Regions from separate parts of the Paenibacillus sp. FSL R7-0198 genome, predicted to be linked through region 1. Evidence: riboswitches for the same ligand, from Rfam matches in the RefSeq annotation. Region 1 holds a riboswitch; each other region holds the start of a gene.

What was found. A riboswitch is a leader RNA that binds a small molecule or an ion and turns the genes downstream of it on or off. The one in region 1 is predicted to bind cyclic di-AMP.
Region 2: another riboswitch for cyclic di-AMP. It lies ahead of MKY87_RS16370 (C40 family peptidase); the one in region 1 lies ahead of MKY87_RS22910 (hypothetical protein).
Region 3: another riboswitch for cyclic di-AMP. It lies ahead of MKY87_RS15990 (ubiquitin-like domain-containing protein); the one in region 1 lies ahead of MKY87_RS22910 (hypothetical protein).

Annotation. Positions count from the first base shown of each region.
Region 1 is NZ_JBBOCB010000001.1:5,278,055-5,285,378, reverse strand. It holds gene MKY87_RS22920 (Nramp family divalent metal transporter) at 96-1,391, shown strand; gene MKY87_RS22915 (HAD family hydrolase) at 1,528-2,211, opposite strand; gene MKY87_RS22910 (hypothetical protein) at 2,392-2,790, opposite strand; cyclic di-AMP (ydaO/yuaA leader) riboswitch at 2,906-3,081, opposite strand; gene MKY87_RS22905 (glutathione peroxidase) at 3,454-3,933, shown strand; tRNA gene MKY87_RS22900 (tRNA-Leu) at 4,080-4,162, opposite strand; gene MKY87_RS22895 (urease accessory protein UreF) at 4,588-5,289, shown strand; gene MKY87_RS22890 (hypothetical protein) at 5,556-5,759, shown strand; gene MKY87_RS22885 (hypothetical protein) at 5,787-6,422, shown strand; gene urtE (urea ABC transporter ATP-binding subunit UrtE) at 6,452-7,147, opposite strand; gene urtD (urea ABC transporter ATP-binding protein UrtD) at 7,125-7,324, opposite strand, start outside.
Region 2 is NZ_JBBOCB010000001.1:3,788,494-3,795,817, forward strand. It holds gene motB (flagellar motor protein MotB) at 1-51, opposite strand, end outside; gene motA (flagellar motor stator protein MotA) at 38-838, opposite strand; gene MKY87_RS16340 (hypothetical protein) at 1,072-1,365, shown strand; gene MKY87_RS16345 (hypothetical protein) at 1,430-1,585, shown strand; gene MKY87_RS16350 (4a-hydroxytetrahydrobiopterin dehydratase) at 1,616-1,912, shown strand; gene rbsK (ribokinase) at 1,957-2,940, shown strand; gene MKY87_RS16360 (c-type cytochrome) at 3,015-3,371, opposite strand; gene MKY87_RS16365 (GNAT family N-acetyltransferase) at 3,522-4,016, opposite strand; gene MKY87_RS16370 (C40 family peptidase) at 4,372-4,842, opposite strand; cyclic di-AMP (ydaO/yuaA leader) riboswitch at 4,846-4,983, opposite strand; gene MKY87_RS16375 (hypothetical protein) at 5,229-6,080, opposite strand; gene MKY87_RS16380 (M1 family metallopeptidase) at 6,091-7,324, opposite strand, start outside.
Region 3 is NZ_JBBOCB010000001.1:3,711,639-3,718,962, forward strand. It holds gene MKY87_RS15965 (tRNA1(Val) (adenine(37)-N6)-methyltransferase) at 1-111, shown strand, start outside; gene rsmI (16S rRNA (cytidine(1402)-2'-O)-methyltransferase) at 112-999, shown strand; gene MKY87_RS15975 (AbrB/MazE/SpoVT family DNA-binding domain-containing protein) at 1,278-1,532, opposite strand; gene MKY87_RS15980 (HD domain-containing protein) at 1,850-3,127, shown strand; gene MKY87_RS15985 (TatD family hydrolase) at 3,460-4,230, shown strand; cyclic di-AMP (ydaO/yuaA leader) riboswitch at 4,480-4,733, shown strand; gene MKY87_RS15990 (ubiquitin-like domain-containing protein) at 5,007-6,191, shown strand; gene rnmV (ribonuclease M5) at 6,347-6,892, shown strand; gene rsmA (16S rRNA (adenine(1518)-N(6)/adenine(1519)-N(6))-dimethyltransferase RsmA) at 6,897-7,324, shown strand, end outside.

The DNA of each region.
Region 1 (7,324 bases):
ATTACCAAATCAATAATTCAAAGTCAGGTGATTATCGTATGAGTAAAAAAAATCCGTTCAACGCTCCTTCAAGAGAATCATTGTCTACTGCGGGCATGGCCCCTTCGCTTGGAGAAGCACATAGTTCCATGAAAGTCCCGCAGAATGCTGCATGGTGGAAGAAATTCCTCGCCTTTGTAGGCCCAGGATACCTCGTTGCCGTAGGTTACATGGACCCCGGGAACTGGGCAACAGATATCGCAGGTGGCTCACAGTTCGGGTATACCTTGTTATCCGTTATCCTGTTATCGAACCTGATGGCCGTTGTACTTCAATCATTAGCTGGAAAGCTCGGCATCGTTACTGGACGGGATCTGGCCCAAGCCTGTCGTGAACGATTCAGCATGCCTGTTGTCATGATGTTATGGATTCTGTGTGAACTCGCCATTGCAGCTACCGATCTGGCTGAGGTCATAGGTTCTGCCATCGCGTTAAAGCTGTTATTTAACATCCCCATGTTATACGGCGTGATCATCACCGCAGTTGATGTACTCCTGATTCTTGTACTGCAAAACAAAGGATTCCGCGCTTTGGAAACACTTGTCATTGTGCTGATGGCGACCATTGCCCTCTGCTTCGGGATTGACCTTTTCCTGGCAAAACCGGATATGGGCGGTGTTCTCCATGGTTTTGTACCAAATGTTGAGATTCTACAAAACCCGGCTATGCTCTATATCGCCATTGGTATTATCGGAGCAACCGTGATGCCGCATAATCTGTACCTGCATTCTTCCATTGTGCAGACCCGTCAGATTGAACAGACACCACAGGGTAAAAAAGAAGCTATTCGGTACTCGACCATGGACTCGACAATCGCACTGACACTTGCCCTGTTCATCAATGCGGCCATCCTGATTGTATCTGCTGCTGTATTCCACAGTGCTGGTATGACACAGGTTGCTGAGATCGCAGATGCGTACCATCTGCTGACACCTCTATTGGGTACTACGGTTGCAAGTATTCTGTTCGGTGTGGCGCTGTTAGCATCAGGCCAGAACTCTACCCTTACAGGTACACTCGCCGGGCAGATTGTTATGGAAGGTTTCCTGAACATTCGAATTCCCGCTTGGCTGCGCAGACTGGTCACACGTCTGATCGCCATCATCCCGGCGGTAATTGTCACAGCCATTGCAGGAGAACATGGCACAGAAGAACTGCTCATTTTGAGCCAGGTCGTGCTGTCGCTTCAATTGCCCTTTGCTGTAATTCCCCTGGTGATGTTCACGAGTGATAAAAAAAGCATGGGTGCATTCGCCAACAAATTGTGGCTCAAAATCATCTCATGGGTCATTGCCGCGATTATCGTTGTGCTGAATGTATATCTGATCATTCAGACGATTCGGTTATTCTAATCTCGTTCTTATTGACCAAATACTAAAAAGGCTGATCAACTCCGGTATTCAATACCAAGTTGATCAGCCTTTATTGTTGCAGTACTGCAGCGTGTTTCCTTTTATAGTAAAACGCTAAACTCTAATAAACAATTATCTAATCCTGATTGGGCACCAGTAACGGCAGGAGTTCATCCAATGAATTAACAGTCCAATCCGCACGTTCCTCATCCGATCGGTCTGGCTGGAATCTTCCGTAACCCTGCATAATTCGAATCGTAAGCATGCCCAGCTTCCGAGCAGGTATAATGTCGTTATCGATCCGATCCCCAACCATGACGGCTTCCTCCGGTTCACAGCCGGCCTGTTTCAAGGCTACAGCGTATAACTCAGGGTCTGGCTTGGACACACCTTCTTCAGCAGAACAGGCCAGAACATCAACATACTTCCGCAAGCCGTAGCTCTCCAGTCTCTCTTCCGTTCCAGGACTCTGATTGGCAATAATGCCAATGCGATAATGCCGTGACAACTGCTGAAGAACGGAATCCGCTGAAGGAAAAGGACGTTCAAGATCTTTTTGAAACTTCAACTTGTCCTGAATCTGTTTCTGGTGTCCCTCGTCTTCAACGAATGTGCGAATCGCCACTCTCATAGGCCATTGCTCATATTTCTGGTAACAGTTCGCGAACAGTTCGCGTACCGCCTCAATTGTCACCGGATACCCCAAAGCACAGGCTTCACGGACGAACTGTCCGATAATATCATCAACCGGCTCCCATTCATCCACCAGTGTATCTCCAACATCAAAAAACAACCACTTTAATCCACCCACATCCGGCACGCCAATTCCTCCTTGTAAGCCACAGGCAATCTAAAAGTTCGTGTTCAAAAAGTCTTGAACTACCTTTAAAACCATAAAAAAGAAGACTCACCATCTTGCATGAGTCTCCTCAAACTTCCGTTTATCGATACATTCAATTATAACAGGCACCTTACACCTGAGCAATCACAAGCTATGGCATTAACCATTGAGGAGAAAGCCAACTTCCCCATTGAGCGAATATACAATCCGGTCTGCGCCCATGCCCCGATAGATGCCCTTAGGATGACTCTGCTCCGTAATGACGCACAGGGATTTCGATGTCCATGAACGGCAGATCTGTAAATAACGACAGGTTAGATTCAGGCTGTTCTCGAAAATAAACACGTTGCCTACGCTGCCCTGCGGCAAAAACCATTTTTGAGCTGCAGCCGTATTCATGCGAATGACATGTTCGACTCCGATTCTACGGAGTCTGCGCTCTTCCCCTGCACTGTTGGTTAGAACGGCAAACGGCATTTTTTTGTACATTAGTAATTTGATAAATTTGCGTCCTGCTTCATTTGGAGCAGTCACTAAGATCATCTCAGTATCCATCATTCGTTCCTCCCTTGGCGTGAAAAGACAACAAAAAAGAAGCGTGGGGGACCAAGGCCTCCCGAACGCTTCTTAAAGAACCCATGGCGAAAACGCCATGAACCAGCGTACGGCTTGTTGCCTCTCCCTTTAACGCTTACGAGGTTAGCTGACGGATTCGGGCGCGAGAGTCGCCCTATTTCCGGCTGTCACCGGAAAATTCACCCCATGAATGCCTACTGTCCTGGACAGCGCATTCTGTTGGTTCCCCCGTTTTCCACTCATCAATGAATGGAAACTCAGCGATTAAAACATCGTTCGTATATCTTAAGGATAAGATCGAGCGATATTATCGTTTGTTTCGTTTTTCAGGTACAATTTAGTTTAAATTGAAATTACGTTATGAATCATACACCCGTGCCATGATGGTGTAAAGTCCGCACAGATCACCGAATCGACAGATTTTCGGCAATACTCACATATAATAGCGCTTACAACAAGGTCATACTCTATCCATCTCTTTAAATCTATCTAATTCTCACTCTGACGAAAATCACTTCGCAATTCATTCACGTATTCTGCACAACTTGCCTGTTTTGGTGCTTTTAACACCATATTAGTTTTGCAATATTTAATTGCAACCAATATAATAGAAGATATAAGAGTAAATAAATGGAGGCGATTTAGATGACAGTCTACGATTACAAAGTGAATACCCTTCGCGGTCAAGAAGTTGAAATGTCCGACTACCGTGACAAAGTGCTCCTGATTGTGAATACGGCAAGCTCATGCGGACTTACCCCTCAATTCAAAGGTCTGCAAGAATTGCAAGACAAGTTCCAGGATGCGCCATTTGAAGTCCTTGGTTTTCCAAGTAACCAGTTTGCACAGGAAAAAGGTTCTTCCGATGATATTGCCGAGTTCTGTCAGATGAATTATGGCGTAAGCTTCCCTATGTTTGAGAAAATTGATGTGAACGGCTCAAGCGCTCACCCTCTCTTCCAGCACCTTAGCACAGAAGCTCCTGGCCTGCTCGGCTCCAAAGCAATCAAATGGAATTTCACCAAATTCCTTGTGGATCAGAACGGACAGGTCATTAAACGGTATGCTCCCAAAACAACACCGGACAAGATTGAAGAAGATATCAAGAACTTGCTGCAAAAATAATACATTGGCCACCCGTAGCCGGAAGGTAGAGCACCATTGCCCCGGTATGGATGGCCTTTTTTCTCAACTTTGATGTCAGACTGTTAAAAAAACAAAAAAAAGAAGCTTTCCATTAATGGAAAGCTTCTTCTTAATCGTTCATATGATGCGGTCGAGAGGACTCGAACCTCCACGGGCATACGCCCACTACCCCCTCAAGATAGCGTGTCTGCCATTCCACCACGACCGCATGTCGTAAATAATCGGCAACAGAATTGATTATACCGGGTTCAGAACTAAAAGTAAAGTATTTTTTAATACTTCTTTTACAGCTAGGCATTTTCCACAAAAAACGCATATTCTCGTCATCTTTACCCATGAACTGCATACATTAGATTTGATCCCCTCCTTTCCGGATTGAACTGATCTTATTGATTCATTTATATCTAGTCCTCCCTGCACTTCGCAGATATTTAACCTTATATGTTATATAAAATAACACAAATATTGAATCCCAGATTTAATCCATTAAATTTCACGGATACTATTGACAAAAAGCGGACATTTATGGGATGATAACTATCATATAATTCGGATTTTTAAACATAAAGCAAACAAAAAGGAATATAAATGTCACTTTAAGTGACATTTAACGAACACAGGAGGCGAATGATTGTGAACCGTGGGAATAAGCTGCTCGATTATGTCAAACTGCTTGATTCCTCTATTCAGGTTGGAGGGTTCACCCATTCCTTCGGCATGGATATCCATATCAGGGAGGGTACCATTCGTAATGCTGAAGATCTCGAATCATTCATGCGTTGTCAGTTGCATCCGAGCATCGTTCGTCTAGAAGGCATGGCCATCAAAGGCATCTATACCGCAGCAGATCACAAGGATACATGGCGGATAGCTCTAATCGACAAGCTCGTTCATGTTCAGCGAACCCCTGGAGATCTCAGAGAACAAGCTGCCGCCATGGGTAAACGATTGATCAGACTTGCACGCGCTCTGCACCCCTGGATTGAATTCAGCCAGCTCGAACAGATCTTTGCCAAATACGATTCGGTTGGCTGCCTCTCCACTGTTCACGCCTGGATTAACCACCACCTCGACATCCCGGTCGAGGAGGCGGTCCTTGGTTACCTGCATTCAGCCATGAATGCCTGCATAACCGAAGCCTCCAAAGTCATTCCCCTGAACAACGATACAACCAAGGATCTGATGGTCCGCCTGGCCACAGATCTGGAGAATGAATGGAAGACCGTCAGCGCCTCGGCTGCGGATGGACTGGCACAGCCAACCTCGATGTCCATGAAATCATTTTTTCCCAGTTTCCATATGCTTGGAGCTGGACTTCATGCCTACAGGGCCTAATCCTCTTCCTCCTCATACCTGCTCCCCTTTATTCAGACAAACTAAAAAACACGCGGCAACCTCCTTGCCGACGTGTTTTTTGTCATTTTATTTGTTTTATTTACGTATTTACGCCATTTATCATCAAAAAATACACTTTTTTCCGTCTTTTTTAATTGTTAGATGACGAATTTACGTATATAATGAAACATACAGCTCGCATTTCTATATATTTTACATGAAGAAAGGGCGGCTGAATACTACATTCTAATCAGGGGTGAACCCTTTTGAACAAGAAAAAACCAGTTACTCCGTTCGGATGGGCCATCAAACGACGGCTAACCGAACTTCAAGTGGACCAGAAGACCTTTTGTGAACAGCATGGCATCCCACCCTATCGTTTATCCAATCTCATTCACGGCACACGCAAAGCAACCCGATTCAGGCACCTGGTCGCTGATATTTTGGATATTCCAGATGAACTGAGATAAGATTTCTGCCAAAGGAGGGTCCTATCCATGAGACATGTTACATCCGATCTGGAGAGGCTGTCGTTCCAGTCCATACGTCACCAACTCATCATCATTGATCACAATTGGATTATCCAAAGTTGTAACCGTGCCTGGCAACAAGGACTCGGTCAATGCTCACCATCCCCGGATACACACAGTAATCATAGACATTACCTGCATCTGACGGAAGCCTGGGCAAAACGAGGCAAGAACGCTAACATGGCACTTGTCGCACAGAATTTGAAAGAACGCGGAATACCCTTTAATCGAAATCATACATATGACATCTGCGTGTATACTGTATACAATGAAAAGAGGTGGTTTCGTGTAGAACTCACCCCTCTATCTTATGCAAATTCAATTCAGGATACCGATCTCGCTTTGATTGCACACATGGATATTACCGAACAGAGAAAGACAGAACACCAATTGAAGAAGGCATTGTCTGAAGTGCGCACATTGCGCGGACTGCTGCCTATTTGCGCCGTCTGCAAACAAATCAAGGACGAAGAGGAACACTGGAACTCCGTTGAGAGTTATCTGGAGAAGCATACCCACGCCGAATTCACCCATGACATCTGTCCGGAATGCATCCGGCGGTTATATCCCAAATACTCGAATATCCTGGACAAGCGTTCCTGAAACCTCTCCACTCGCCACACTAACTACAACTACACGGAGAGATGATGTTCAAACTGCGACATATCCAATTCTTGCGGTGTCCCATGCAGGGTTATGGCCCCTTTGTCCATGATATAGATGTAGTCTGCGGCACTCCGTACAAAATCAATACTCTGCTCTACCAGCAGAACCGAGAGGTTCCCCTTTGCCTTGAGCTGCAAAATAACCTGCCGAATGTCCTCCACGATAGAAGGCTGGATGCCTTCTGTCGGCTCATCAAGGAGCAACAACCCCGGACGCGAAGCCAATGCCCGAGCGAATGCCAACTGTTGCTGCTGTCCACCACTCAGATCCCCGCCCTGCCGTCCATACATCGTCGCAAGTACTGGAAACATCGCCAGTACATCCTCCGGGAACGTTTTTACTCCCGGTGCACTTGTCTCCAGACCAAGCAATAAGTTTTCTTTCACCGTAAGCTGCGGGAAAATCTCCCGCCCCTGCGGTACATAACCGATCCCTACCCTTGCCCGCTTGGCTGTGTCCAAAGTGGATAACTCCTGGTTTTGCCACTGAATACTGCCCTTGCGTGTTTTGAGCAGCCCCATTAATGTTTTCATCAACGTTGTTTTCCCTACACCGTTACGGCCCATCAGACACACCACCTGTCCAGGCTGTACATCCAGGTTCACACCACGAAGCACATTGCTTTCCCCGTAGCCGGATTCAATTCGTTGCAGCGACAGCATGGTCATCCCTCCTTTTGCCCAGATACACTTCTGCCACTTTCGGGTCTGCCTGTACCTCCGCCATCGTACCTTCCTTCAGCAGTTTCCCTTCATGCATCACCGTTACCTTGGCTGCGAACTCTCGCACAAACTCCATATCATGCTCCACCACCACAACCGAGCGTTCACGCGCAATCT
Region 2 (7,324 bases), 1.5 Mb from region 1:
GCTCTCGTCTATATGTTCTTCATGTGGTTCGTGCTTTTTAGCCTTTTTCACCTGATGATCCCTCCTTCTCTTCCAGTTGTTTACGTTCGGAAGGTGTCAGGAATACGGATAACTTTTGGTTGATGGCAATGGTGGATACACCAGACTGTATGGATAACAATCCTTCAACCATCATCAGCTTGATCTCCATTTCTTGCTTGGACATCCGCTTCAGCTTGTTAGACATCGGGTGCCATAACACGTAACCACTAAATATACCAAGGAGTGTTGCGATAAATGCTGCCGCAATCGCATGGGAGAGTTTCTCCATGTCACTGAGATCGGCAAGTGCTGCGATGAGACCTACAACGGCCCCGAGAACCCCGAGCGTTGGCGCGTACATCCCCGCCTGAGCGAAGATCAAGGCACCGCCACGGTGGCGCTCCTCTGTAGCATGAATATCTTCCATCAGTACATCACTTACAAATTCCTGATCGTTGCCGTCGATAATCATACGCATACCGCCACGAAGGAACTGATCGTCAATCTCTTCTACTTTTGATTCCAGTGCAAGCAAACCTTCACGACGGGTAGTGGAAGCCCAATCCATAAACGTGCCGATCAGAGACACTCGATCAATAAGTACTTGATTTTTGAAAATAATCCCGAAAAGCTTAGGGATTTTCTTAACTTCAGACATTGGAAATGCGATAAAGATAGTTCCTGCCGTACCAACAAAGATAATAACGTAGGCTGCCGGATTGTTAACCAGGTTGATTAAGGGCGCACCCTTCAGGAACATACCGAGTACAAGGGAGACCAGTCCAAAAACTAGTCCAATAATCGTTGAAATGTTCATCATACACCTCATCCATGAGATAAAATTGAATCCTTTCAAGCGGCTGTATTCGGGCTTCCGGACGAATTTTTGGCCGCAATCCGTTCAATGTTAGGCATTCCTTACGGTTGCTAAAACAGTTAAAACGGTCATATATGTATTTATCGACCAGAAGGCCTTTTTTTTTAAGGGCTATTTTCAGGTATAATAAGATCAAATCCGCTCCTTAGGGGCCGAATAGGAGTGAAAAGCCAATGGGCGTAAAGCATGGACGGGATTATGAAGGAATTTTGACAGATCTGACAACGGCAATCGGACGCATACCGGATCGGTATGTTTTCTTTGAAATGGACGCGGAAGAGTGGGAGAGACTGGCTGCATCTGACCAACTTGAAGTGGATGAGGCGTTGGCGGAGGATTTGTTCTATGCGCTGGGCGAGGAGTCTGTTATTCCAGTTGGAAGTGGTGTGGTCATCCATGATAAGGAACAGCACCGTATTCATATTTTGATCGGGGAAGAAGAGTTGACATTTGTACCTTTAATTTAGTGTGTTTACATGCATTTTCAGGGGTATAAATGGAATTGGAATTGCCCTCAAAGCCTTATGGTTAGTGGTTCTATGCCATGTAGTTGATTGGATTTTGAAGCTTGTCCGTGGTAAGATGTTAGTCGTGAAATGGGCCAACCGCATGGCGGTGAGCCTGGCCTTTGAGGTTGCTGTTGATAGCGCCGAAGGTGTCGGTGGTTATACGGACTCACGTCTGTAATGTACCATCCTATGGGGAGGAAGATAACGCATGGTTTTTTCGCAAGAGGAAGTCGAAGCTCATCTGGGAAGGCTGGAAGGCTGGGAACTGGAAGAGGGACGGTGGATTGTACGTAAATTCGTGTTCTCCAACTACATGAAAGGGATTGCATTTGTGGATGAGGTCGCTGCGATCTCGGAAGCATTCAATCATCATCCTTTTATTACGATTGATTATACAACGGTTACGCTGCGTCTCACGTCATGGGATGCGGGTGGTATCACATCTGTAGATATCAAGGAAGCAGGGCAATATAACGAAGCTTATGACAAAATGAGGTCGGAATAACAAGGTCGGTTATTATCGCGCGGCCGGAAGTGAGTGAACCATACATGTCAGACTATAATCAGAAACAACCTCTTATTGCTGTCGTAGGCAGTCTCAATATGGATCTCGTGGTGAAGACAGACACGATTCCGGAAGAGGGAGAGACGGTGAGCGGTGAGGAGCTGCATTTTCTCGCTGGTGGCAAAGGGGCGAACCAGGCTGTTGCCGCTGCGCGTCTGGGTGGACAGACGACGATGATTGGTGCGGTGGGATCGGACGGTTTTGGCGAACGTCTGCTGCACAGTCTGACGGAAAGTGGTGCAGATGCCTCGCAGGTTCGCATATTGGAAGAAACGGTTACAGGGACGGCTTCCATTTGGCTCTCTCGGGGAGACAACCGGATTATCGTTATTCCTGGTGCGAATGGACAAGTGGTGCCTGAGATGCTGGAAGAGGCGGATACGGTAAAAAGCCTGACTGCAGCCGCAGCGGTGCTGCTGCAGCTGGAGATCCCGCTGCCAGCGGTTACCCGCGCCGCCCAACTGGCGGCTGAAGGCAGCGCACTGGTGGTGCTCAACCCGGCTCCCGCAGTGCCGGGTCTGCCCCAGGAGCTCCTGCGGTGCGTCGACGTTGTCACGCCGAACCGCAGTGAGCTTGCCGTGCTTACCGGCCGGGCTCATCTCCGGCCGGAAGACCTGGATGCGGCGGTCGCAGAGCTCGCCGCATCCCTCGGGGCCGCTGTCGTCACGACGCTCGGCCCCGAGGGGGCTGTGTACGCGGCGGCGCCTGGCGGCCGCGTACAAGCAGGGCGTGCCGGCGCGTGCCGTGCGCCCGGCTACGCCGTAAGCGCCGTCGATACGACCGGCGCTGGCGATTGCTTCAACGGCGCGTTGGCGGTAGCCCTCGCGCGCGGTGAGACTTTGGACGCGGCCGTAGGCTACGCCATGGGTGCGGCCGCGTTATCCGTGACGAAGCTCGGCGCCCAGTCCGGGATGCCGTCCGCACGTGAAGTTGAGGCCTTTCTGGCTGAGCATGCCACAGAGGCCTAATAATTGGTATAACGAAGAGGCTCTTATTCTCCCAAAAGGGGATTAAGCGCCTCTTCGTTATGTGCGTGCACAGATTATTTTTTCTCTGACAGCCACATGGCGATATTTGCAATTTCTTCATCCTGCAGCTTGCCCTTGAAGGAAGGCATACCACCTTTACCTTTGACAATCGTAGAATAGATCTTCTCCAGATCATCCTGGCTACCGATGTTAGCCAGAGCAGGTCCTACGCCACCCTGAAGCTGATCCCCGTGACAGGAGATACAATTGGCTTTGACCAGTGCTTCAGCCTGTCCGGCATCCAATGTTACTTCCGGCATGGTTGGTTTGGCTTCTTCAGCCACTTCTTCTTTCCCTGGAAGCGTAAACATTAAAACAATAGCTAAAGCGCATGCTGCAAAAAATACTCCGCTCATGATCCATTTGTGCATCCCTTATGTCCCCTCCAGAATGAAAGATCATCTAACCTGAAACTATCCATATCATTATAACGGAACCTGTACTGACATCATAGCATTTTGTGGGAATTTTTTGAACTAATCACATAACAAGGGGCAAATGTGGTTGTTTTGCAATGGATTCTAACCGCGAGGCCCTTCATAAACCATACAGTGAAAGGGCTTCAAGCCGGTTGGGGTCTGTCGTTCGTATGTATCCTGGGTGACAAATCCACTCTTCAGATAGACTTGAATGGCACGAGCATTCCAAGTGAGTACTTCCAGATCAATCTCATTCGTGGGATTTCGTCGAATGGCTTCCTGTACAATGGCAGTGACAAAAGCTGTCCCTTGACCCTGACCACACAGCTCTGGATGCATGCCAAGGCCAATCCGGGTTACCCCTTGAAGTGGGAAGTATTGAGCAAACCCACATATACGATCGTTCTGATCCAGGACGATTGCATATTGCTCCTGCCGCAGCTGTGCATCTCCGAATTCCACTTCCAGAGCTTTCATCTGCTCCCAGGGGAGCCAGCTGTAGATATTGTAAGGCGGATCATACTGCCAACTGCAGATAAGCTCCGCATGTTCTTCTCGCATGGGTACAACGTGAAACGTCACAGGGGTTTCCTTCATACACCTGCATGCTCCTTTCCTTGAAACAGAACTCTTTGTCCACTCTACAAAAGTGATGTTCATTTAGCAAGTCTTCCTTCCCAAGAAAAAAAATGAAACAAAAGTTCCGGTAATTTCGTTTATATTATAACGGGATGGGTAAAAACATCATAAGGGCACGGACGAACGAACGCAAAATGAACCTGTTGATGTCGCAGGATATGCCCCGAGTATAACTTGCAACATGAATAAGGATTGAAGCACAAAAAAACCGCCGGATACATTCCTGCGGAGAATGTACCGGGCGGTTCTGTTATGCTTCTTGCTTCGTTCCAGTATGGTTAATGGTTACAGCATCATGTTGCTCAGCTTGTCCCTAGTCAAGGGCCAGTGATTCATATGCGTCCGTGCTCATAATCCGTTTCGCGCCAACATAACGGTTGGCCCAATAGCTTTCACTCAATGCACTGATCGTAACGCCTTTGGAAGAAGAGGAGTGTGCGAACTTTCCATCCCCTACAAAGATTCCTACATGAGATACGCCTTTACCTGTTGTATTGAAGAATACCAGATCGCCAGCTCTCATTTCCATGCGGGATACGGAATCGCCCATGTCGAATTGGGAACTGGATTGGCGTGCCAAATCAATACCCAATTTGTCGAATACATACCGTGTAAATCCGGAGCAGTCAAAGCCGTTAAGCGTTGTTCCCCCACTTTTGTATGTAGTTCCCATTGCTGAATCAATTACTGTGTCCATCTTTGAATCTGCGAATGCGCTACCTGCACCAAGCGATAATGCAAATGTGATGCTAAGTACAGCTGCGGTTAATTTCTTCTTGAACAAGAGATATTCCCCTTCCAACGCCTGCGAGGTTAGCTTAAGGATTCGGTTGAAGGTCCCCTATGATCCCTCTGTAGCAAGATCAATTCACCCATAACTGGTTCCCCCGCTTCCCAGGTGCCAGGAATTTGGCTATGCTAGTTATGCACCTGCGAAATCAAGAAATGACGATTTAATTTTAAGTAGTTACAAATATGAATGTAAAGATTACAAAGTTGTTACTAAAAACTCACTGCGATTATTGTAACAGAGGAGTACGGCTTTGGCAACGTTTAGCAACAAATTTAGCAAAAAAAACCTCGACCTTTGACGGGGAAAGGTTGAGGTTTGCCTATTTATAAGTACATATTAGGCCATAAGTTTAACATGTGATGGTAACAATTTTTAAACTATCTGCTCTCACCTTTGGACATTTTGGACTGCCATAATCGGAAATGGCTGCATATTTTCCACAGATTCAATAGACATCTCGCAAGTGGATACGTCTGTTGTAGTATAAGTCCGGTAAGTCCCGTTAATAACCATGAGGCTGAAGTGAATGCCCCGAAGATAAGCAGGTGAACTCCGCCCAGCAGGAGTGCAATACCGATTACGGCGATGAGATGACGCAGTGCAATCCAGAGTGCTCTGAGGGTACCGTGAGCCCCGCCTTCTCCTTCTGGTGCCGAAACACCGAACTGCATGTAGAGCACGGCATGGTGGATGATCCAACCATATACAATCCAGGCAGCAACATAAGGTATACCAGGCAAAAGTAATTGAAGGGAATGAAATCCGTCCATGAGAATCGAGTAGAGCTTCGGTATGAGCCAGTAGGCGGGCAGAAGTATCAATAATGTACGTATGGTGTGGAGCAGCAGCATCGGTTTCCACAGATTTTTGATTCCGCGGACAAAGGGGATGCGCTCTTCTGTAGAGTTAAAGTGCTGAAGTGAGTAGAGTAGTCCTGCCTGAATGAGGGGGCTGATCAACATGCGAACCAGCAGCATGCCCCCTAGAATCCATAGATAACGATGAACCTCCGGATGGGTAGACAAGTTAAGTTGACTTTCCATTTTGAACAAAAGTGTACTCAGTTCCCCGGCATCAGCATCTGGATAGCGCAGGAGTAGGGGGATGACCGCCGATTGTACCATTCGATAGAAGAAATATCCCCAAATGAGTTGATAGAGAAATAAGAGTGCGGCAATGAACATATGCTGACGGACGAGAAACCAGCCTTCACGTATTTTTGCTTTCACCGTTTCCACCTCACCATGACAGACCTCCGAATATGGCTTCTATTAGTTTGGTTACACTCATGCTCCAGCGGGATTTTGCTTGCTCATCCAGTCCGGATTTCAGGAAATTGTTCATATGGCGGTTCTCCAGCACGATCGTGTACAGGGGATCGGTCATGGCCCAGGATACGGGGGATGTGTGAGTTAATTTATAGGTGATGCGATCTTCTTTGCCATTCCATTGTTTGGTGAGGATATGCCCGTCTTCAAAAGCAATGCGAACAGGAACGGCGTTGTAATCACTTCCTTTTTTTGCGATCGTCACGGATGACTCGTACCATGTTTGACCGTCTTTCTGTACGGGCGTAACACGAATCTGCTCTACAGCAAAGTCAGCCATCCCGTTACCATAGACGTATTGGTCAAAATAATCAGACCAGGAAGTACGGGTCACTTGTTCCACAACGTTTTGAAAATCAGCCGAAGTGGGATGTTTGAAGCGGTACTTCTTCACATAGGTAGAGAGAATGCGTTCCATCTTTTTTGCGCCGACTTGATGTTCGATACCAAGCAATACAAGTTTGCCACGTGTATAGACATTGGCTGCATACTCATTCTGTGAATCGAACTTCCAGGATTCTTGTGTTAAAGATGAAGGAGACGTAATCAGGCCTGATTGTACCGGCAGATTCGGAATCAATCCATATTCCTGCTCCATCAGTTTGTCTTCTGCATAAGAGGTGAACCCCTCATCCAGCCAGGCTTCCTCGAATTCGTTGCTGGCAACCATACCGTAGAAGTACTGGTGTCCGATCTCGTGGACTACGGTACGTTCCAGGTCATAACCTGGGGTAGTATCATCGGCTCCAAAGGCCGTAACTAGCGTAGGGTACTCCATGCCTCCAGCACCGTTCCCCGCTTTGGGTGGAACAACGATGGATAAGGTAGCGTAAGGATATGGGCCAAACCATTTGCTATAATTGGCTAGTGCGGCCTTCGCGGCGTAGAAATAACGTTCTTTAAGATCCTGATGAGCAGGGTCCAGATATAACTTGATTCGTACACCAGGCACATTGGGTGCAGAGAAGGGTTCCTCGGCGTAGACAAAATCCGGTGAAGCTGCCCAGGCAAAATCATGTACATCATCGGCATAGAATTGATAGACCTTTTCTCCATTCTTCACCACGGCTTGTTGCGTCGGAAATCCGGTAGCAGCAACTTTGTATGTTTCAGGCACCCGAATACGCACACTATATATACCGAAG
Region 3 (7,324 bases), 1.6 Mb from region 1:
ATGCTTCCTCCACTCATTGTCTACAATGAAGAGGGAAAATACTGCGAAGAAATTATGGATATTTACTATGGTCAGCAACATGCTGAGCGTACTACGAAAGGAGGGAATTAGATGACTTTGCATATTCAGAAAAGCTATGCGGAGCAGCCTGAAGGATCAGGCAAGCTTTATCTGGTTGGAACACCTATTGGTAATCTGGAGGATATGACCTTCCGGGCCATCAAGACATTGCAGAGTTGTGACATCATTGCAGCAGAAGATACACGCCAGACCCGAAAGCTGCTTACCCATTTTGAAATTACACCTTCGATGCTGTTTAGTTATCATGAGCATAATAAGGGGGCAAGTGGACCTGAACTGATACGCTATATAATAGAAGGAAAAAATTTGGCACTCGTCAGCGATGCCGGTTTGCCAGCCATTTCGGATCCTGGTTCCGACCTTGTACAGCTTGCATTGGAAGCCGGAATAACGGTCATTCCCATCCCTGGACCCAACGCTGCGTTGTCTGCTCTGATCGTGTCCGGATTACCGACGGAGCGTTTTACATTCGGCGGTTTTTTGCCGAGGGAGAAAAAGGACATGCGAAAAGTGCTGGAGGCTTTTGACGAATCGAACGGGACTTTGATATTTTATGAATCGCCTCACCGTATTCGGAAAACATTAGTCCACCTCGAAGAAATCCTGGGTGATCGCTCGATTGTCCTGGCTCGTGAACTAACCAAGCGTCATGAGGAATTCGCAAGGGGCACTGTGAAGGAATGTATAGACTGGCTTGAAGAACATCCGCCTCTTGGCGAGTACTGTTTGCTGGTAGAAGGCATTAAGGAAGAGGAGCGTAAGGCTGAGCGCGAAGCCTGGTGGCAGCTCATGTCACTCGCGGATCATGTCAGCCATTATGAGGGTGAAGGACATAATCGCAAAGATGCAATGAAAAAAACGGCTACCGATCGCGGCCTGACGAAGCGTGATGTATATAATGCATTAATCGAGCAGTAATCTAACCAAATATCTTCTGTTGTGGAGAACATAACCTGAAAAGAAGCTTATATCCAACCTTAGTGGAATATTAAAAAGAGCAGAGTAGCTCAAAAAATTCCAAACAAAATTTATCGTTCTCTTCCGGTTCGCGTGTGACAGAATCTTTTTGGGTAATGGAACCCATAACAGGGCAAAAAAATACCTTCCGCGGTGGGGTTCACACCGGGAAGGTCATTAAGGAATATTAAAAAGGTTAGAAATAACAATTTAGATAAGTCCAGTATACCTGGTTTTTCTTATTTTGTCACAGGTGCAGGGATTTCGGAAATACATTCATTACAAACAATTTTACCTTTGAAGTAAGTAACGTTCTCTGCATTACCACAGAAGATACAAGCAGGCTCGTATTTTTTCAACATGATGCGCTCGCCGTCAACGTAGATTTCCAGAGCATCTTTTTCACCAATACCGAGCGTACGGCGCAATTCAATTGGAATAACTACCCGTCCCAGTTCGTCCACTTTTCTTACAATACCTGTTGATTTCATCATTATAATCAGTGCTCCTCTCAGCTAACTATCTTTGTCATTATTCGACATTATTTTATGTTTTATGATACTCATCATACCAACGATTCCCAAATCAGTCAACCTTAAAATTAGCTTAAAATTAAGGCTGTTTTTCACAAGGTTACTGGTGGTAAGGGATTGGAAGCCGTTTTTCGCATTTAAACCTCAATGTCAGCTTTGTCGATTTGGAAAACGACAAAACTACTTCATTCGACAAAGTTCGTCATACGGTGTCGAATCTTAGGTGAATCGCAGAGCTCAAAGCGTTAATATAAAAGAAATTAAAGGAGTGAGTCGACATGGAACAACGTTTAACGGAAGAGAAAGTATTCAAAGATCCGGTACATAATTATATCCACGTGCAAGATCCGGTTATATGGCAGTTAATTAACACCCCGGAATTTCAGCGTTTACGCCGGATTCGTCAGCTGGGTACTTCTTACCTTACCTTTCACGGAGCAGAGCATAGTCGGTTCTCACATTCACTAGGTGTTTATGAGATCACCCGCAAGATCATCTCTCAATTTGAAAGAAGTCATTATTCGGATTGGCCAAAGGAAGAAAAGATTGTAGCTCTGTGTGCAGCTCTACTTCATGATCTCGGACATGGGCCATTCTCTCACTCCATCGAGGAAGCTTTTGACATGAATCACGAAGATTGGACTTGCCGCATTATTACAGGTGATACCGAAGTAGGGGCGATCTTAAGACGGTATGCTCCTGATTTTCCTGAGAAAGTAGCGTCTGTCATTCAAAAAACGTATGAAAAGCCGATTGTGGTGAACTTGGTGACCAGTCCGCTTGATGCAGACCGAATGGATTATTTGCTCAGGGATGCCTATTTTACAGGTGTAAATTACGGCACGATTGACCTTGATCGTATCCTTCGGATGCTGCGTCCTTATCATGGGCGGATTGTAGTCAAGGAGTCAGGCATGCATGCTGTGGAGGATTATCTAATGTCTCGGTATCAGATGTATTGGCAGATTTACTTCCATCCGGTAACTCGTAGTTCTGAAATTATATTGCGGCAAATATTCAAGCGAGCGAAAACACTCATACAGCAAGGTTTTCAATTCCGCTTCATGATTGATCCACTCCCTCAATTATTTGATGGAGAATTATCCGTAGATGAATATTTGCAGTTGGATGAAGCATTAATTCAGACGGCATTTACGCAGTGGCGCAAGGAGGACGATACTGTTCTGAGTGAGTTATGCGAACGTTTTATGGATCGCAAGTTATATAAGTATGTAGAGCTTGAACAGGTCGACTTGACAATGATGGAAGAGATTCGGGAAGCTTTTGTACAGGCAGGCCTCGATCCCGAATATGATCTTGAAATTGATTTTCCTTCGGATAATCCGTATGATGTGTTTCGTCCGGATGAATCCACAGATAAGCAGATTCTTCTTCTGGATCGACAGGACAATTTACGTGAGTTGTCAGAAGTATCTGACATTGTCCGTTCCATCAGTGGGCTTCACCGAGGGAAACATCATTTGTATTACCCTCAAAACAAGGTGGATGCGATTATTCACGAATTACCGTCACATATACGCCCCTATTTCTTGTAATCATGTGGGTATAATCCGATGAAGAATTTTGATATCAAAACACTTTCTAAAAGAGCTATTTTTCATGATACAGTAATCTGCTTTAATGGGGAGTATATGTAGATCGACATAATTTTGTAAATGCAAGCAGGTAGAATGGGCACAATCAGCAATATATAGATCAGAATATCCGTTTATCTTCTATATATTGTAGTTGTGAAGAAACAAACGTAATGATGTAATACACAGATACCCAAAATGTTTTATGTATGAGTCATTGAATTATTGAATTTTACAAATTGAATTTTGATAAAGAAGATAGTCGTTATTTCGACATGAAGGGAGATACAAACATGATGCTGTTCGACACACATACACATCTGGATGCACCACAATTCGACGAGGACCGCGAGGACATGATTCAGCGTGCTGTGGATGCAGGAGTTGGTCGCATGATCAACATTGGCTTTAACCGGGAGACGATTCCAACCACAATGAAACTCGCTGAAACATATGACTTTATCTATGCAGCTGTAGGGTGGCATCCAGTAGATGCGATCACTATGCAGGAGGGTGATTTGGAGTGGATTGCATCTTTATGCAAGCATGAAAAAGTGGTTGCGATCGGTGAGATTGGATTGGATTATCACTGGGATACTTCACCGAAGGAAATACAGCATCGCGTATTACGACAACAAATTGCTTTGGCGCGTGAAGTGAACATGCCGATTGTCATCCATAATCGGGATGCACATGAGGATATCATAAGAATTTTGCGTGAAGAGAAGGCGGGTGAGGTTGGTGGTGTAATGCACTCGTTCTCGGGCAGCTGGGAAACAGCGAAAAGTTGTCTCGATATGGGCTTCCATCTCTCTTTCGGAGGACCGATCACATTCAAAAATGCAAAGCAGCCCAAAGAGGTGCTGGCGAAGGTTCCTATGGACCGGTTTTTCATTGAAACAGATGCTCCATATTTGACACCTCACCCTTATCGTGGGAAGCGAAATGAGACAGCGCATGTACGTCTGGTTGCAGAGGCAGCAGCGGAAATTAAAGGCATTTCGGTGGAGGAAATTGCTGCAATAACAACCAAAAATGCCATGGAACGATTTGGAATTCGTTAAAAAAACGAGCAAATGAGGTGAAAAAGGCAGGTAAGCGGAGGTAATTTGCCCTTTGCTCCAAATAAATCAAGAATATTACAATATTTTAACCAAATATTCAGAAAAACGTACTTGATCAACGCTTTACAACATGCATCAAAACAGGATATCATCTTTTCAGTGAATTGTTGTGCGGAAAATTGGACAGATGTTCGGGGGATGAACAAAGGGACACTTTCCGATGAAACAATGAAACAACATTACTTTCATGAATCAGTCTCGCTGAGTCTCCGTTAACGGAGAGCGGGGGAACCAATAGGGCTTAAACATCGGTGTATTTGGCCGATGCGCAACGTTCGCTGACCCAAAAGCAGCGAAGGGAACTGCGAAGCCGTATTTGATTTCTTCTTTGGGTCTCGGGGTGAATTCAAGGGCGTCCGCCATGAGCGGGTGACCTAAGATAGGGCGGCTCTCTTTCGCCCGAACCCGACAGCTAACCTCGCAAGCGGAAAAAGAGAGGCAACCTCGTGCATGAATTTCCGATATTCAGAATCATTCGGAAGCCACGAAAGAGTTCCTCTTACACTCTTTCTTTGGCTTTTTTGTTTTTGAATAAAAGAAATATTGTCATCATACGGTAGGTATTCAGGAGGATGACATCATGTTGCGAAGATTGATTCATGGTGCAGAACCGGATTATGTTGGTCCAATCTGTGTTCTGTAGAAAATTTGGTATAGTCACGTCAAAGACATCATGCATTACTTTAGACGGCGAGGCTATGAAGGAGGACGGAGAAGTGGGCACATTCCAACCAGAAGAGACCCATGAGTCACGATCATCCAGTAAGTCTTTCGCGTTGCGGTGGAAGCATGAGAACATGCGTCAAATGGCATTGATCGCGATTTTCTCAATTGCGCTTACAATCATGATCTTGTTAGTCGTTTACGGTCAGGCCGGGAAACAAATTTCACTGGTTATTGATGGCAAAGCTCAGGTGGTAGAGACTCGTACAGGAATGCTTCAGGAAATGCTGGAGGAGCAGTCGATCACAGTCAGCCCTCACGATAAGGTATCCATGTCCATGAATGGGGCGATTACAGATGGAGACCGAATCGTTATTGAGCGGGCCGTTCCAGTCAACATTACGGCAGACGGAGACACCAAGACTCTGTATACAACGGATTCATCGGTAGAAGATGCAATTCAAAAATCAGGTATTCAAGTTGAGAGTAATGATAAAGTGTATCCGGCGCTTGGAACTGCCATCAAAGCGGATATGAAGATCCGTGTAGTGCGCGTAACAAAGCGTACAGTGGAGGTAGAGCAGCCAATCGCTTACAAAGTCATTAAAACGGCTGACCCTAGCTTGTACAAAGGGGATAACCGTGTCGTTGTAAACGGCAAAGAAGGCACACTTGTACAGCATATCGAAAAGGTATTTCAGGATGGAGAATTGGTCTCCAAAAAAATGGTCGGCAAATCTGTCGCGAATAATCGTGTAGATAAAGTGATCGCTGTCGGCACCAAAGCAAAACCGGTCGTGAAAGAACCTGTGATTCAGACCGTATCGGCTCAAACTTCAACAACCAAAAAGGCTACAACAACGAACTCGAAGAAAACATCTGCCTCGGGCAGCAAAGTCATTACCGTATCCGGGACTTCTTTTAAATACTCAAAAGTACTTAAAAATGTATCCATGACTGCCTACTCTTCCGAAGAGCCTGGCATTGGAACTAAAACAGCTTCCGGTACTCGTGTAACGGAAGGGCGCACCATTGCGGTTGATCCCAAAGTCATTCCAATTGGCTGGTGGGTATATATCGAAGGTCTGGGATTCCGTCGTGCGGAAGATACAGGCGGTGCCATTAAAGGCAACAAAATTGATGTATATTATGACAGTGTGAAGCATGCCCTGAATTTTGGACGTAAGAAAGGCAAGACGGTCTACGTGATCGGTCCGGTGAAGCCGGAAGCGAACTAAAATCGTTTTACTTTGAAATGGGAATGCTATAAAATAGTTGCATGAATGATTCATGCGGAATATGCGGCGGAGGAGTCTGAATTCAGTCTCCCCCGCCGTTTGGCAGAGAAGAGGATATTCCTCTTCTTTTTGCGTTAGAAAGGAAGAAATGGAACATGATAAAAGAAGTCATTGTGGTGGAAGGCCGTGACGATACGGTAGCCATCCGTCGGGCCGTTGAAGCCGATACAATAGAAACAGGTGGCTCAGCAATCAACCAACGCATTCTGAAGCGGATTGCGCTTGCTCAGGAGAGACGGGGAGTCATTGTACTGACAGATCCGGATCATGCTGGCGAACGCATTCGTAAAATTATTGCGAACAAGGTGCCTGGCTGCAAACATGCCTTCATTCCGGAAGCCGATGCAACGCGCAAAGGGGACATTGGGGTGGAGAATGCCTCACCGGAGGCGATCCGTCATGCTCTGGCGCGCGTACATACTTCATACGAAGGTGCTCCGAGCCTGATTGATTGGGAGGACCTGATCGCGGCAGGACTTATCGTGCATCCGCAGGCTGCTGCACGTCGCATGGAGATGGGCAATCTGCTGGGCATCGGTTATTGTAACGGGAAGCAGTTCCACAAACGTCTCAGTGTATTTCAGATTACACGGGAAGAGTTCTCTACAGCATTAGCGCAAATTGAACGTGAAGGATTGTGAGCATATGAAGGACATGGAAGAGACGATAGAAATTGCAACGCCCAAGCGAACGAAAGAGATTATTCAAAGACACGGATTCTCATTCAAGAAAAGTCTGGGTCAGAACTTTCTGATCGATCAAAATATACTGAACAAAATTGTGAATGCAGCCGATTTGGACGAGTCCAAGGGCGCGTTAGAGATCGGGCCGGGTATTGGGGCCCTTACGGAGCGACTGGCTCGGGTAGCCGGTCCTGTCACAGCCGTAGAGATTGATCAGCGCTTAATCCCAATCCTGGGAGAAGTGATGCAGCCTTATTCAAATGTACGTGTTCATCATGGGGATGTGCTGAAGCTTGATCTGGCTGAATTGTTTAATACGGATTTTGCATCCGTGGACAAAGTCAGTGTTGTGGCTAACCTGCCTTATTATGTAACGACTCCAATCATGAT